One region of the Bradyrhizobium sp. JR3.5 genome, then DNA from elsewhere that is predicted to be linked to it. Evidence: predicted binding sites of a transcription regulator. Region 1 holds the regulator's gene; each other region holds the start of a gene.
The links. Region 1 encodes LexA, which represses DNA repair genes until DNA is damaged. Its sites were predicted from a motif close to TGTTCNNNNTGTGTTCNG; they were not measured.
Positions count from the first base shown of each region.

Region 1 (3,220 bases):
GCGGATGCTGACGCGCGGACTGCCACGGATTCCTCGCTCGGCGAGGGCGTCTCCTGCGATCCGAGCGGCTGCGTGACGCAAGGGCCGGGCGGCGCCTTCGTCGCGCTGGCGAGCCGGCCCGAGGCGCTGGCCGACGACTGCGACCGTGCAGCGCTGATCGTGACCGCGCGGCCGGCACCGCGGGACTGCGCGGCCTCGGTGATCGATGCCGAGCGGCTGCGGCGCCACGGCGCGCTGGTGCTGCGGCGCATCAGCGACGGCTACGCCATCGATGCGGTCAAGCCCGGAGGGATCGACCGGCCATGGTCGCCAGCGGTTCCCGGCGATGGCGAGAGCGAGACCACGCTGCGCGCACCCGCCAGCGCGCCCCGGCCCGCCGTCGATGCGACGCCGGCCGAGACCGATTTGCAGGGCGAGGATTAGCCGTTGTCGGGTAAGGGGCCGGTCGGCAGCTCGAACAGGCCGAGATGGTATTCGTCGGAGTCGGGGCCCGCGTCGGGCTTCTTGACGAGGGTGAAGGAAGCCTCGGGGAATTGCTCCCAGACCTTCAGGTCGTCAGCCGTCACCGTCAGCCAGCCGAACCGGAACATGTAGCGACCCGGCTCCGTGACGCGTCCAGCCTTTTGCCATGTGACCTTGTCGACCACCACGCACGTCCTCCGTGCCCGATGATGCGCCAAGGCGCGCGCCGACGCAATTCTCCAGCTGCGCCCCGGAACCCGGCGTCCGGGGTCGCTCGAAATCGCTTAGGTCATCCGCCGCTGAACAGCTCATTCCGCGGCGACGATGCGCTCAACCCAAAAACAGCGACGCAAATGCGGAGGGCCGTCGCTCCACAACCTTCGGCTTCTGCTCGACCGGCGGATGCAGTGCCGGCAATTGCAGCACGCTGACGCGTTGTCCCTCGACGAGCTGGGTCACCAGCACATGGCTGCCGTCGGGGAATTCGACCGCGTCATGATGGCGATCGGGAACGTCGGGCTCGACTTCATTGAACACGCGCCGACGCGGAAGTTCATCGTCTTGGTCCAGATCCAGCGGCTGTCGTAGCGAACGTTCTCGGCGAAAGCGAGCTCGGTGCCCGGCAGCATGCAGACCGCGACAGTGGGATCGGTCTCCGAAGCAAAGCCGCGGGTCGACGTGCCGCGGAAAGTCGTGGTGATCAGCGTCTCTCCAACAATGGCGGGGCGCGACGCCACGGCGTGCAGACTATAGTCACACATCGGATGGCTCCTCAAATCGAGGTAGCGACCCGTGCCTCTCCTTGAGGCATAGGGCCTCTACCAGAGTGGACGATAGCGAACGAGTGTCTCCTCGCTTCTGGGCGATTGTACGACTGGTCGCCCAACGCTCCCGATCACAAACACGCGACGCTGCGTGAGAGGTATCGGAGCGCATCGGGCAAACAGCACGTTACGCTATCATTCAAGGAACGATCCGATGTGTCGCTCGTTCCCGGCCGCCGCAAGTATTTGAAATTCAGTATTTGCGATAGAGGCCGATCAGCTTGCCCTGGATGCGCACCCGGTTCGGCGGCAGGATGCGCACTTCATAGGCGGTGTTGGCCGGCTCCAGAGCGATTGATGCGCCGCGGCGGCGGAAGCGCTTCAGGGTGGCTTCCTCCTCGTCGATCAGCGCCACCACGATGTCGCCGGTGTTGGCGACGTCGTTGCGCTGGATCAGCGCCATGTCGCCGTCGAGGATGCCGGCATCGACCATCGAGTCGCCGCGCACTTCCAGCGCATAGTGCTCGCCGGAGCCGAGCATGTCGGGCGGTACGCTGATGGTGTGGCTGCGGGTCTGCAGCGCCTCGATCGGCGTACCGGCGGCGATCCGGCCCATCACGGGGACCGCGACCGGACGGTTGCCGTCGTCCTCGGCGATCGGCGGCGTGCTGGTGCGCTTGCCGAGGGTGCCTTCGATCACGCTCGGGGTGAAGCCGCGGCGGCCGTTACCGCCGCCGGCCGAGAGCTCGGGCAGCTTGATGACCTCGATGGCGCGGGCGCGGTTGGGCAGGCGGCGGATGAAGCCGCGCTCTTCCAGCGCAGTGATCAGGCGGTGGATTCCGGATTTCGAGCGCAGGTCGAGCGCATCCTTCATCTCGTCGAACGAGGGCGGTACGCCGGCCTCTTTCAGACGTTCATTGATGAAACGCAGAAGTTCGTACTGTTTGCGCGTGAGCATCTCGAGTATTCCCCCGGTTGGTAGCGTCGTTCGATTCCGAGACTTTTCAGGCGGGGCCAGTCCTCAGGAGCACGGTGCTCATCACAAGCGCTCCTTCGCGGCCTCCCATTTGTACACACCAGTACTCGAAACAAATCATGAACGGACACTATATGTTCGATATGTGTTCCGCAACCACTTAATTTCCGGTGAACACATCCGGCGGGCGCTCAAGCGATGCGGTCTCCGCTGTCACTCGGGCAGCATCAGGATCTCGCATTCGCTGCTTTTGACGGCGGCAGGCGCAAACGGCGGACGCACGAGAAGTGCCCGTGCCGCAGCGAGATTCCCGAGCAGCGACGAGTCCTGCTGCGTGACAGGCGTTGCGATCAGCATGCCGTCCTCGCGCTCCTCGAGGCGTGCGCGCAGATAGTCCTCGCGCTGGTCGTTGGCGGCGAGGTCGCGGCCGAGCACTGCGCTCGCGCGGCGGTGATGAATCGCTTTTCGGCCGCTCAGTGCCCGAATCAACGGCACCAGAAACAGGAAGGCGCAGACATAGGAGGACACCGGATTGCCGGGCAGGCCGATCACCCGCATCGCGCCGAGCCGGCCATGCATCATCGGCTTGCCGGGCCGCATCGCGATCCGCCAGAACGCCATCTCGACGCCCTCGGCCTCCAGCGACTGCTTGACCAGGTCGTGGTCGCCAACCGAGGCGCCGCCGGTCGTGATCAGGATGTCGGCACCGGTCTCGCGCGCCCGGCGGATACCGGCGGTGGTGGCCTCCACCGTGTCGGCGGCAACCCCGAGATCGACGGTCTCGGCGCCTTCGGCGCGCGCCAGCGCCCGCAGCGCATAGCCGTTGGAATAGACGATCTGGCCGGGGCCGGGCGTCGAGCCCGGCATCACCAGCTCGTCGCCGGTCGCCAGCACCGCGACCTTCGGACGGCGGTGCACCGGGAGGTCCGGATAGTTCATGGCGGCCGCCAGCGACAGCGCGCGATCGGAGAGGCGGCTGCCGGCATCGAGCAGCACGTCGCCTTCACGGAAGTCGACG
Region 1 covers NZ_JBSRYV010000001.1:1,854,834-1,858,053, forward strand. Annotated here, with positions in the region: gene ACVWW1_RS09350 (ComEC/Rec2 family competence protein) at 1-423, shown strand, start outside; gene ACVWW1_RS09355 (hypothetical protein) at 420-647, opposite strand; partial or broken gene ACVWW1_RS09360 (hypothetical protein) at 793-1,223, opposite strand; gene lexA (transcriptional repressor LexA) at 1,480-2,184, opposite strand; gene ACVWW1_RS09370 (molybdopterin molybdotransferase MoeA) at 2,416-3,220, opposite strand, start outside.

Region 2 (3,220 bases), on a different contig from region 1:
GCATGTCGGCTGGCAGCGCCGCGATCTCTTCCACGACGACCTCGTTGAGGATTTCGACGCTCCAGGACATCGCGAGGATATCTCATTTTTGAGATAGAGAGAAGCGGCAAATCTGCCGGGAAGCGCAGCCATTCCGATCACCCCGCGCTCATTCCCTGTGCGCCGCCGAGCAGCTTGGCGTTGAGCCCGGCCGCCGTCGAACAGCATTTCGCTGACCGCGCCGTCGAGGTCGGAGGTCGTGACCCGCTCGCCGCCGTCGCGGATGATGCTGGCCTGGGCGAGACGGCGCATCAGCTCCTTGATGAAGGCGGCGCTGACGCCTTCGGTGCGTCGTACGGCTTCGTCGATGACGGGCTGTTCGAGCGCCAGGCCCTTGCCGTAGAGCCGGACCAGCTTGCCTCGGCCGGTCTCGTCGGGCAGCGGCACTTCGATCGCCTGGTCGATGCGGCCGGGCCGGCCGGCCAGCGCACTCTCGAGCTCTTCGGGGCGGTTGGTGGTCAGCAGGAACAGGATATCGCAATCCTCCTTCAGGCCGTCCATCTCGTTGAGCAGCTTGTTGAGCAAGGATTCCTCGCACGGCCCGCCCATGTCCTCCCGGTCGCGCGCGATCAGATCGACATCCTCGATCACGACCATGGTCGGCTGCAGCAGTCGCGCGAGGTTCATATAGGCGCCGAGCAGGCCGACCTGCTCGGCGGTGATGATCAGCGTGGTGTGGTTTGGCAGGTTGGTGGCGAGATAGCGGATGGTGTGGGTCTTGCCGGTGCCGGGCGGGCCGTACAGCAGGATGCCCTTGCGGGTCGACTGCCCGAGCTTGCGCAGCAGATCGCGGCTTTCGACGAAGTCGAGCACGTTGCGGTCGAGCAGCCGCAGCGTCCGCTCCGGCAGGATCACGTCATGGCGGGCCACCGTCGGCAGGCGATGCACGGTGACGCCGCGGGCGCGGCCGCGATAGTCGGCGGCATCTTCCAGCGACAGAATCTTGCCGCGATAGGATCGTGCCGCATGCACGGCCGCTTCCAGCTCGGCAAAGGTTCGTTGCACCAAGACGTTTCCGGCGATGCCTGCGGGTACCGCGAGCTCGATGCGCAAGCCCGGCTCGCTCCGATAATCTCGATGGTAGCTGAGCAGCACCGCGTAGCGCAGCTCTTCGGTCTGGCACAGCCACAAGCCATTGGTGAGGCATTTCACCGGCTCGGACTCGCCGACGTCGACGTCGTGATATTGCGGCGGCGCGATCGCCGGAGCGTTGCGGCTGTTTTCCATCAGCGCGGCGAAAGCGAGGGTCTCGTAGCGATGCTCCTCATGGAGGCCGAAGAAATGGAGCGGCGTATCGAACAGCCGGTCGATCGCGATCTGAACATCGGCACGCATGTGACCAGGAAATTGCCGCGACCGGGTCAGGATCTGGTTGCGTGGCACTCCCGCAAAATGCCAATCGAGCGCTATGAAGGCATATCGGAACTCCTCGCCCGGCAGCTTTTCCGAACTGGCCCTGGCGGCGAGCAGGCAGTTGCTGCACAGGCAGACCGTCTTGCGGCTGAGAAAAACGTCCGTCACAGGATCCAGCACGCCACAGAGGTCACACGGCCTGGCCGCATCGGGAGCCGTGCTCGTGATCAGCAACGAATGACCATTGCTGCGGATCAGCTGCTGGGCGGACTCCAACAGCGCCTGGGCCACGCCCGCTGGATAGGGGCCGCAGGCGATTCCGTTCAGGGTCTCGATCCGTGCGGTGGCGGCAACCGCCTCTTTCCGGGACTTGCCGAATACCGTGCGCAGCAGGTCGCGCATGAATTCTATCGGTGTCTCGCTATCGTCGTGAATGAACAGCTTGATCGGGCCGCCCTCGTCAAAGACATCGTGCATGATCACCTCGAAACGCAATCGGAACCAGAACAAAATAAGAACATCATAGCGACGGCTGCGCGTCAAGCGAAAGATTGTCCCGCCTCAGCCCTGGCGTGTGGCGCGCAGATCGGCCCGCTCGGCCGGAACGACCTCCATGCGTAAACGCCGCTCAACACCTGTGACGATTGTGTTGCGGCAAATGCCAAGAGATGGTCGTCGCGGCGGCAAACTTCCGACACATCATCAAGGCGAAAAGGGGCGATCCGACATGGCGCGAGCGCGAGAGCAGAGTCCTCCCGGGGATCTGCGGTCGCGCAACTATTTTAATAAGAGGCCCTCGTGTCGCACAAACTTCGCTTTGCGCTTTTCCTCATCCTCGCCCTGTTCGTCTCGCCCGCGCTTGCGCAGCCGGCCACGAAGCCGGCGCCGCCGCAACCCAGTACCAGCGACGCATTGACGCCGGAGCAGGCGAAGCGTGCGCTCGACGCGCTGCAGGACGACAAGAAGCGCGGCGAGATCATCAACACGCTGCGCGCCATCGCCAATGCCTCGCCGCAGGCGGCCGCGCAGCCGGCGCCCGAGCAGCAGTCGCCGATCCCGCTCAGCGCGGACAGCCTCGGCGCGCAGCTTCTGCTGATGGTCTCGGAGCAGGTCGGCGAGATGTCGCGCGAGGTTGCCGACGTTGCGCGCACGCTGACGCATTTCCCGGCGTTCTATTACTGGTTCCTGCGCACCGCCAACGATCCGGCCGCCTATGGCCTCATGATCGACATCGCCTGGAAGCTGGCGCTGGTGCTCGGCTGCGCGCTGGCTGCCGAATGGGTGGTGTTCCGCCTGATCAAGCGGCCGGTCGCGTTCCTTGAAGCGCGGCTGCCGCAGACCGCGCGCGTGCCGGTGCAGGCGCTCGCCAGCGCCGATCCGCCGTCGTCGGTTGCCGACGTCACGCCGGAGGGCGATCTGCATCGCCGCCGGCTCAGCCTGGCACGGGCCTGGCAGTCGCTGGTCCGGCTGCCTTTCGTGCTCGGGCGCCTCGTGCTCGAGCTGCTGCCGGTGGTCGTGTTTCTCAGCGTGGCCGCCGCGCTGCTCAGCACCGAGATCGGCAATCAGTCGACCACGCGGCTCGTGATCCTCGCGGTGATCAACGCCTATGCCTTCTCGCGCGCGCTGATCTGCGCGGTGCGCGCGCTGGCCGGCCCGTTCGGCCTGGTCCGCGTCCGTGCCGAGACCGCGGCCTATATCGAGATATGGGCGCGGCGCATCGTCGCCGTCGGGGTCTCGGGGATCTGCTTGGCCAATGTCGCATTGCTGCTTGGGCTGTCCCACGCCGGCTACGCCGCGCTGCTCCGGCTCGTGATGCTGGTGGTGCACC
Region 2 covers NZ_JBSRYV010000002.1:3,591,234-3,594,453, forward strand. Annotated here, with positions in the region: gene ACVWW1_RS34075 (ATP-dependent Clp protease adaptor ClpS) at 1-1,869, opposite strand, end outside; partial or broken gene ACVWW1_RS34080 (mechanosensitive ion channel domain-containing protein) at 2,191-3,220, shown strand, end outside.
Region 2: ACVWW1_RS34075 (ATP-dependent Clp protease adaptor ClpS) is a predicted target of LexA. The motif match lies at 1,895-1,912, and genes of this name have one in related genera.

Region 3 (3,220 bases), 310 kb from region 1:
AAACGGGACGAATATCTGAGGGCACCGGCGGCTCGCCGGGCTTGTCGTCTTCGGGTTCGGACAAAGGGGAAATCCGGTCAGTTCTGCTGGGGAATCATATAGACCATCGGAGGCCTGATAACCACCCTTGCGCGGCTCCGGCAAGCCGTTTTTCCCTTCGTTTTTTCATGCACTTACGGGTTTGTTTGCGGCTTCGGTCGCAGCCCGGCCCGGGAAGCGAATTGTGAGCGGCGAATTGCGAATGGAACGCGGGTTCCCCCTTCGCGATTTCGCTTCCCTCAGTGCCCGAACACCACTGCGTGCATGATCCGCCCGGGCATGAAGGTGAACAGGCCGGCAATCACCAGCGCGCCGAAGAAAATGCCGATCATCGTGAACTTGTGGCGGCGGACGTTGTGGCTCCGCGCGGCCGTCACGCCGAGCACCAGCATGACCAGCGAGAAGATCGACAGCAGGTGGATCGGGCTCCACGGGCCCACCAGCTGGATCTGATGGATCCAGAACGAGCTCCCGGCGACGACCAGCATCAGGATCACCCAGATCCAGCCCAGCGTCCGGTGCGGCAGCGTGCCCTTCGGTGCGGCGAGCTGGATGGAGCCGAGCACGAAGGCCGCCATCGCGGCAAAGGCGTGGAGCGGGATCGCAGGCGCAGCGTCGAACAATGGCGCGAGGCTCATGATGACAGCCCTCGAGTGAAGCCCACGGCCAGACGTCGCTCGCCGCAGGCCAATGTAAATATCATTCACATTGGCCTGTGTCAAAGTCTGAGGAACCCGCGCTGGCCGTCTTCGGTTGGACAAGGTCGCGCAGGCGTTTAGAGAGTTATCCTCATAGTCCACACGAGGAAACTGCCACGACAAATCTCGACGCCGCTCCGGGTTAATGATCGTCACGGAACGGCGTCTGACCGAATCTCGGAAAGCCTGACCTCCGGTCAGAACGGGATGTCGTCGTCCATGTCGCTGTTGCGGCTGCCGCCGCCGGCGGCGACCGCCCGGCGCGGCGCCGAGCTGACCGGACCGGACGAACCGAAATCGCTGCCGCCGCTATCATCGGCGAAGCTGCCGCCTCCACCGCCCCGCCCGTCGAGCATGGTGAGGTTGGAGTTGAAACCCTGCAGCACGACCTCGGTCGAGTACTTCTCGACGCCGCTCTGGTCGGTCCATTTGCGGGTCTGCAACTGACCCTCGATGTACACCTTGGCGCCCTTCTTCAGGTACTGCTCGGCGACCTTGCAGAGGCCCTCGTTGAAGATCACGACGCGGTGCCACTCGGTCTTTTCCTTGCGCTCGCCGGTGCCCTTGTCGCGCCAGGTTTCCGAGGTGGCGATGGAAAGATTGGCGATCGGACGACCGTCCTGCGTCCGCCGGATCTCCGGATCCTTACCGAGGTTTCCAACCAGGATCACCTTGTTCACGCTTCCTGCCATCGCATCATCTCCACTCAAACCGGGCGCCGGACATCGGTCGCCACTCTCAACCTTCGCCACTTACTTTGCAGGCGTCGTGGATGACCCTATACGACGGCGCCGGTTCGCTGCCTTTGCCGTCGCGCGGCTTATCCACGGATATTGACATATAGCACCGCCGCGGAGAATGTTCCAGTTTTGTTCGCTACAACCAGCCGTAGAAGCGGCCGATGGCGATGGCGTGGCCGCGGATTTCGACCGCTGCCATCAACGGGCTCCGAAGCTCTACAAAAATGCTAGTTAAATCAGTGTCTTGCATTGTCGACACTTCTATCGCGAGTGTTGCATTTGGGAGACGGCGTTTCCGGTTGAATCAAAGTATAGGTACCAGCTATCAGACGGGCGCTCGCGTCTGAGATCGCGCTTCGGGACCTTTGGAAGCCGATCGGGAAGCTGGGGGTTTGATAATGAAGAAGTTTTTGCTCGCTACGGTTGCCCTGATTGCGTTCGCTGCGCCGGCCGCGGCTGCCGATCTCGCTGCGCGCCCCTACACCAAGGCGCCCCCGCCGATGATTGCCGCCGTCTATGACTGGAGCGGCTTCTACATCGGCGCCAACGGCGGCTGGGGCTCGAGCCACAATTGCTGGGACCAGGTCCCGGGCGGCGTGCTGCTCGGCTCGGATGGTTGCCATGATGCGACCGGCGGCGTTGCCGGTGGCCAGATCGGCTATCGCTGGCAGGCAGGCGCTTGGGTGTTTGGCCTCGAAGCGCAGGGCGACTGGGCTGACCTGAAGGGCAGCAACAACAGCGCGATCTTCCCGGGTCTCTTCACCAACCAGAGCAAGATCGACGCGTTCGGCCTGTTCACCGGCCAGATCGGCTACGCCGTCAACAACGTGCTGCTCTACGCCAAGGGCGGTGCGGCGCTGACCGACAACCGCTTCAGCACCTACTTCACGCCGACCGGCGTCCTCGCCGGCAGCACCAGCGACACCCGCTGGGGCGGCACCATCGGCGCCGGCATCGAAGTCGGCTTCGCGCCGAACTGGACCGCCGGTGTCGAATACGACCACCTGTTCATGCAGGACAAGACCTACAACCTCACCACCCCGACCGGCGCGCTGTTCAGCAGCATCCGCGATCGCCAGGACGTCGACCTCGTCACCGTCCGCGTGAACTACAAGTGGGGCGGCCCGGTGGTTCCGCGCTACTGATCGCGCGATCCGATTTGATCCAGGCAAAAGGCCGGCCTCGCGCCGGCCTTTTTGTTTGCGTGGTCGGCTCACTTATATGGTCGGCGCGCTCCGCGCTGGGGTTGGACCGCCGGCGACGGTGTCGAATACATGTTCGCCGCCAACTGGTCGGCCAAGCTCGAGTACAACTACATCGATCTCGGCAAGGTCGCGCCGATCCAGTACACGCCCGCGATCAACGATCGCTCGGAATGGAAGGACACGTTCCACACCGTCAAGCTCGGCATCAACTACCACTTCAACGCGCCGAGCCCGGTCGTATCAGCGAAGTACTGAGCAACCGGCGGTCGCTTCGCATCGGAGACAAGAGCCGGCCTTGTGTCGGCTTTTTTTGCGGGCAAGCGCGCGCTTCGCCGAGCCATTTTCCGTGCATTGTGGTTTCACGGGTACACAACTTCCAAGATTTCTATGTAGAAACACCTGATCGTCACACGACACTGCTGTGACGTTCCCTTCAATATTTGAAGGGACAACAAGAAAATGGGACTGGGACTTTGAAAATCAGGAATGTTTTGCTGGCATCGGCCGGCATGTTTGCCCTCAGCGCAATTGCACCGGC
Region 3 covers NZ_JBSRYV010000001.1:2,163,652-2,166,871, forward strand. Annotated here, with positions in the region: partial or broken gene gyrA (DNA gyrase subunit A) at 1-64, opposite strand, end outside; gene ACVWW1_RS10865 (DUF2306 domain-containing protein) at 279-677, opposite strand; gene ACVWW1_RS10870 (single-stranded DNA-binding protein) at 935-1,429, opposite strand; gene ACVWW1_RS10875 (outer membrane protein) at 1,876-2,622, shown strand; partial or broken gene ACVWW1_RS10880 (outer membrane protein) at 2,716-2,937, shown strand; gene ACVWW1_RS10885 (outer membrane protein) at 3,162-3,220, shown strand, end outside.
Region 3: ACVWW1_RS10870 (single-stranded DNA-binding protein) is a predicted target of LexA. The motif match lies at 1,597-1,614, and genes of this name have one in related genera.

Region 4 (3,220 bases), on a different contig from region 1:
GCGGCGATGCGGTCGATCAGCGCCGAGATCTCGTCATTGTCGTGCACGGTGGCGTCGAGATCGCGCTGCTGCTGCACCACGATCTCGGTACGCCCTGCGGCGAGACGGATGAGATCGAAGCCGAAGCCGGGATCGAGCGGATCGTTGAGAGCATCGAGCCGCTCGCGGAACAGGCGGTCGATCATCTCCGGCCGCGTCACTGGACGCCCGGTCTCGACCATGATCGCGCGCACTGCGCCGTCGGTGCGGAAGAAGCTCGCTTCCAGCTGCCGCGCGCCCTTGCCCTGCTTGTCCATCGCCGCAACCAGCGTCTTGGCGAGGCTTGAGAGTGTCAGCGCGATCACGGTGTCGGTCGCGATAGGCTCGGGGAAACGTTTCTCGACGATGTAATCGGGCAGCGGCTTGCGCGGGCTGATCGGGGCATCGCCCTGCCCGAGCGCGTGGCCGAGCAAGGTCGTGAAATCAGCGCCGAACCGCGCCGAGATCTCATGCGGCGCGCGCGAGGCGACATCGCCGATGGTCTTCAGGCCGGCGCGGCGCAGGCCGGTGGTGACGGCAGGATCGGCGCCGAGCGCCGACACCGGCAGCGGGCCGACGGCCTCCGCCTCAGCGCTATCGGCAATGATCTGCCCCGAGGCGTAGCGCGTCAGCGTGCGCGCCGCGATCGAGGTGCCGGCAATCGCCGCGCTGACGGCAAAGCCGCGCCGGCTCAGCGCATTGATGACGATCTGCAGCAGCGCGCGCTCGCCGCCGAACAGATGCGCGCAGCCGGTGATGTCGAGGAACAGCCCGTAAGGCGGATCGAGCGCGACCAGCGGCGTGAAACGGTCGCACCAGTCGGCAATGTCGTTCAGCGTCTTCAGATCGGCGGCGGGATCGGCGTCGTAGACCGTGAGCTCCGGGCAGATCGCCCGCGCATTGGCGAGCGGCAGCCCGATCGACAGCCCGGCGCGCACCGCCGCTTCGTCGATCGCGTGCAGCAGGATCGCGTTGCGGTCCTTTGCGACCACGACGCTGGGGAGTTTTTGCACTGTTGTCGCTTGCAGCAGAAAGCGAAGTTCTTTCTTCGCCTCTCCCGCTTGCGGGGGAGGCCGGATCGCATCGCGAGATGCGATCCGGGTGGGGGCTCTCTCCTCAGCGGGACTCGTGGCGAGACCCCCACCCCAGCCCTCCCCCGCAAGCGGGAGAGGGAGCCCTACGACCTCCCGTGCTTCAGCTTGCGAGACGGGCTGCGCGAGCTTGCGCTTGATGCGGTCGATGGGCAGGCGTGGCAGCCACAGGCCGAGGATACGCCGACGGTTCACTGAATTGGCACTCATCACATTTCCATTCCATGATCCATCGCCCGACCGGGCCATGACGGTTGCGCACGAGTTCGGCCTCGAAGCGCGGGGCGCCCCAGGCGCAAGCCGCATTGCCGGGCGGCGAATGCGCCGCGCGCACGATCCAGCGCGTCTCCGCGGTCGAGGGGATCGGCGTGGCTGCGATCCGCAGCACCAGCGCGGTGACGCCGGAGGCTTGCGCAGCCAAGGTCAGTTTGCGGCTGGCGACGAGATCGAGCTGGCGCGCATGGCCCCAGATCTCGAGCACGACCGCGCCGAGCGCATCGCAGGCGAGCGCGTCGGCCGCGGTGCGCAGGCCGCTGTCGACATCGGCGGCACGCACGGTGACCAAGAGGCGCGGATCGAGGCCGAGTTCGGCGAGCCCGCGCATCGATAGCGCGCCGTTTTCGCGATCGGAAAAATCCTGCCGCACCCAGACCAGCGGCTTGCGCGCTGACACCCGCCCGGCGAGCCCGGCGATGAAGCCGGTCGCCGCGCCGCCTTGATGGCCGGCCGCGAACACCTCGTGCAGCGCGGCCGGTGCAAGCCCGCCGCGCAGCATCGCGTCCGCGCTCGTGTGTCCAAGCGCGATGCGATTCGGCATCGCCGCCTCCGATGGCGCCTCGATGCGCGCGATGCTGCCGCGCAGAGACGCAAGCGTACCCGTGCGTGCGCCGTTCATTGCGCCGCTCCTTCCACCTGAAAATTTGAGGCCGTCACTGACCAGAACAGAGAACCAGGGACTGGCCCATTTGTTCATGATATGTTCTAATATAAAGCTAACAGGGCCCGCGGAGTCAATCGGATTGGTGAGCCCATCGATTCATGAATGGAATCAATGGGATTCAGCAGCCGCCGAACCGGATGGCCCTGCTCTTCCGCAAGTCAGGCGCGCAGGCCCCAAAAATGGCGGCGTGACGGAAACGGAGCAATCGCATGCGTATCATCGTGCTCGACAATGACACCGATTTCGAGGGCTGGCGCAAGGCCGCGCGGCGATTGGCGCTGAATGATGTGAAGCCTGCGGAGGTCACGTGGACCGTACGCAAGGACGACGAACTGTCGTCAGCCTCCTGCGTGAATGACTTGCCCGATGCGCCACAGGCGCGGTTCAACGTGACAGCCATATTCGTCGAGCTTGCAAAGGCCGCGATCCTGCATCGCAATGACGAGCGCTTCGCCCTGCTCTATCGCCTGCTGTGGCGGCTTCGCAGCCATCACGATCTGCTCAGCGCAACTGATGATCCTGACGTCGCCGAGGTCCACGCGATGGCGCGCGCGGTCTATGGCGACATCGACAGGATGCACGCACAGCTCCGCTTCCGCGAGATCGGCCGCGAGCGGACGGCGCATTACGTCGCCTGGTTCGAGCCGGAGCATCGCATCGTCGAGCTCGCCGCACCTTTCTTCGCCGGCCGCTTCGCCGACATGCCGTGGTCGATCCTGACTCCCGACGTCTGCGCGCATTGGGACGGGCACGCGATCTCGATCTCGCCGGGCATCGCCAAATCCGAGGTGCCGAGCGAGGATCGGCTCGAGGAGGCCTGGCGGCGTCATGACAACGGCCTCTTCAATCCCGCGCGGCTGAAAGTGATGGAGATGCCGCAGGCCTATTGGAGGAACCTGCCCGAGGACTCGATCATTAAGCCGCTGATCGAAGACGCCATGCGCATGACCAGCGGCCCCTTCATTGCACGCAAGGCGGCCGCGCCGCTGAAGCCGCAGGATGAGCCGATGGCCCGCAAGCAAGCCCGAGACAAACAAGTCAAAGACAAGCAGATCCAAGACAAACAAGCTCACGACACGATCGCTGCCTTGCGCGAAGAGGCCGCCGATTGCCGCGCCTGCCCGCTATGGAAGGACGCAACCCAGACCGTGTTCGGCGAAGGGCCGCAAGA
Region 4 covers NZ_JBSRYV010000002.1:5,813,729-5,816,948, reverse strand. Annotated here, with positions in the region: partial or broken gene ACVWW1_RS44605 (Y-family DNA polymerase) at 1-1,319, opposite strand, end outside; gene ACVWW1_RS44600 (ImuA family protein) at 1,213-2,004, opposite strand; gene ACVWW1_RS44595 (UdgX family uracil-DNA binding protein) at 2,259-3,220, shown strand, end outside.
Region 4: ACVWW1_RS44600 (ImuA family protein) is a predicted target of LexA. The motif match lies at 2,076-2,093, and genes of this name have one in related genera.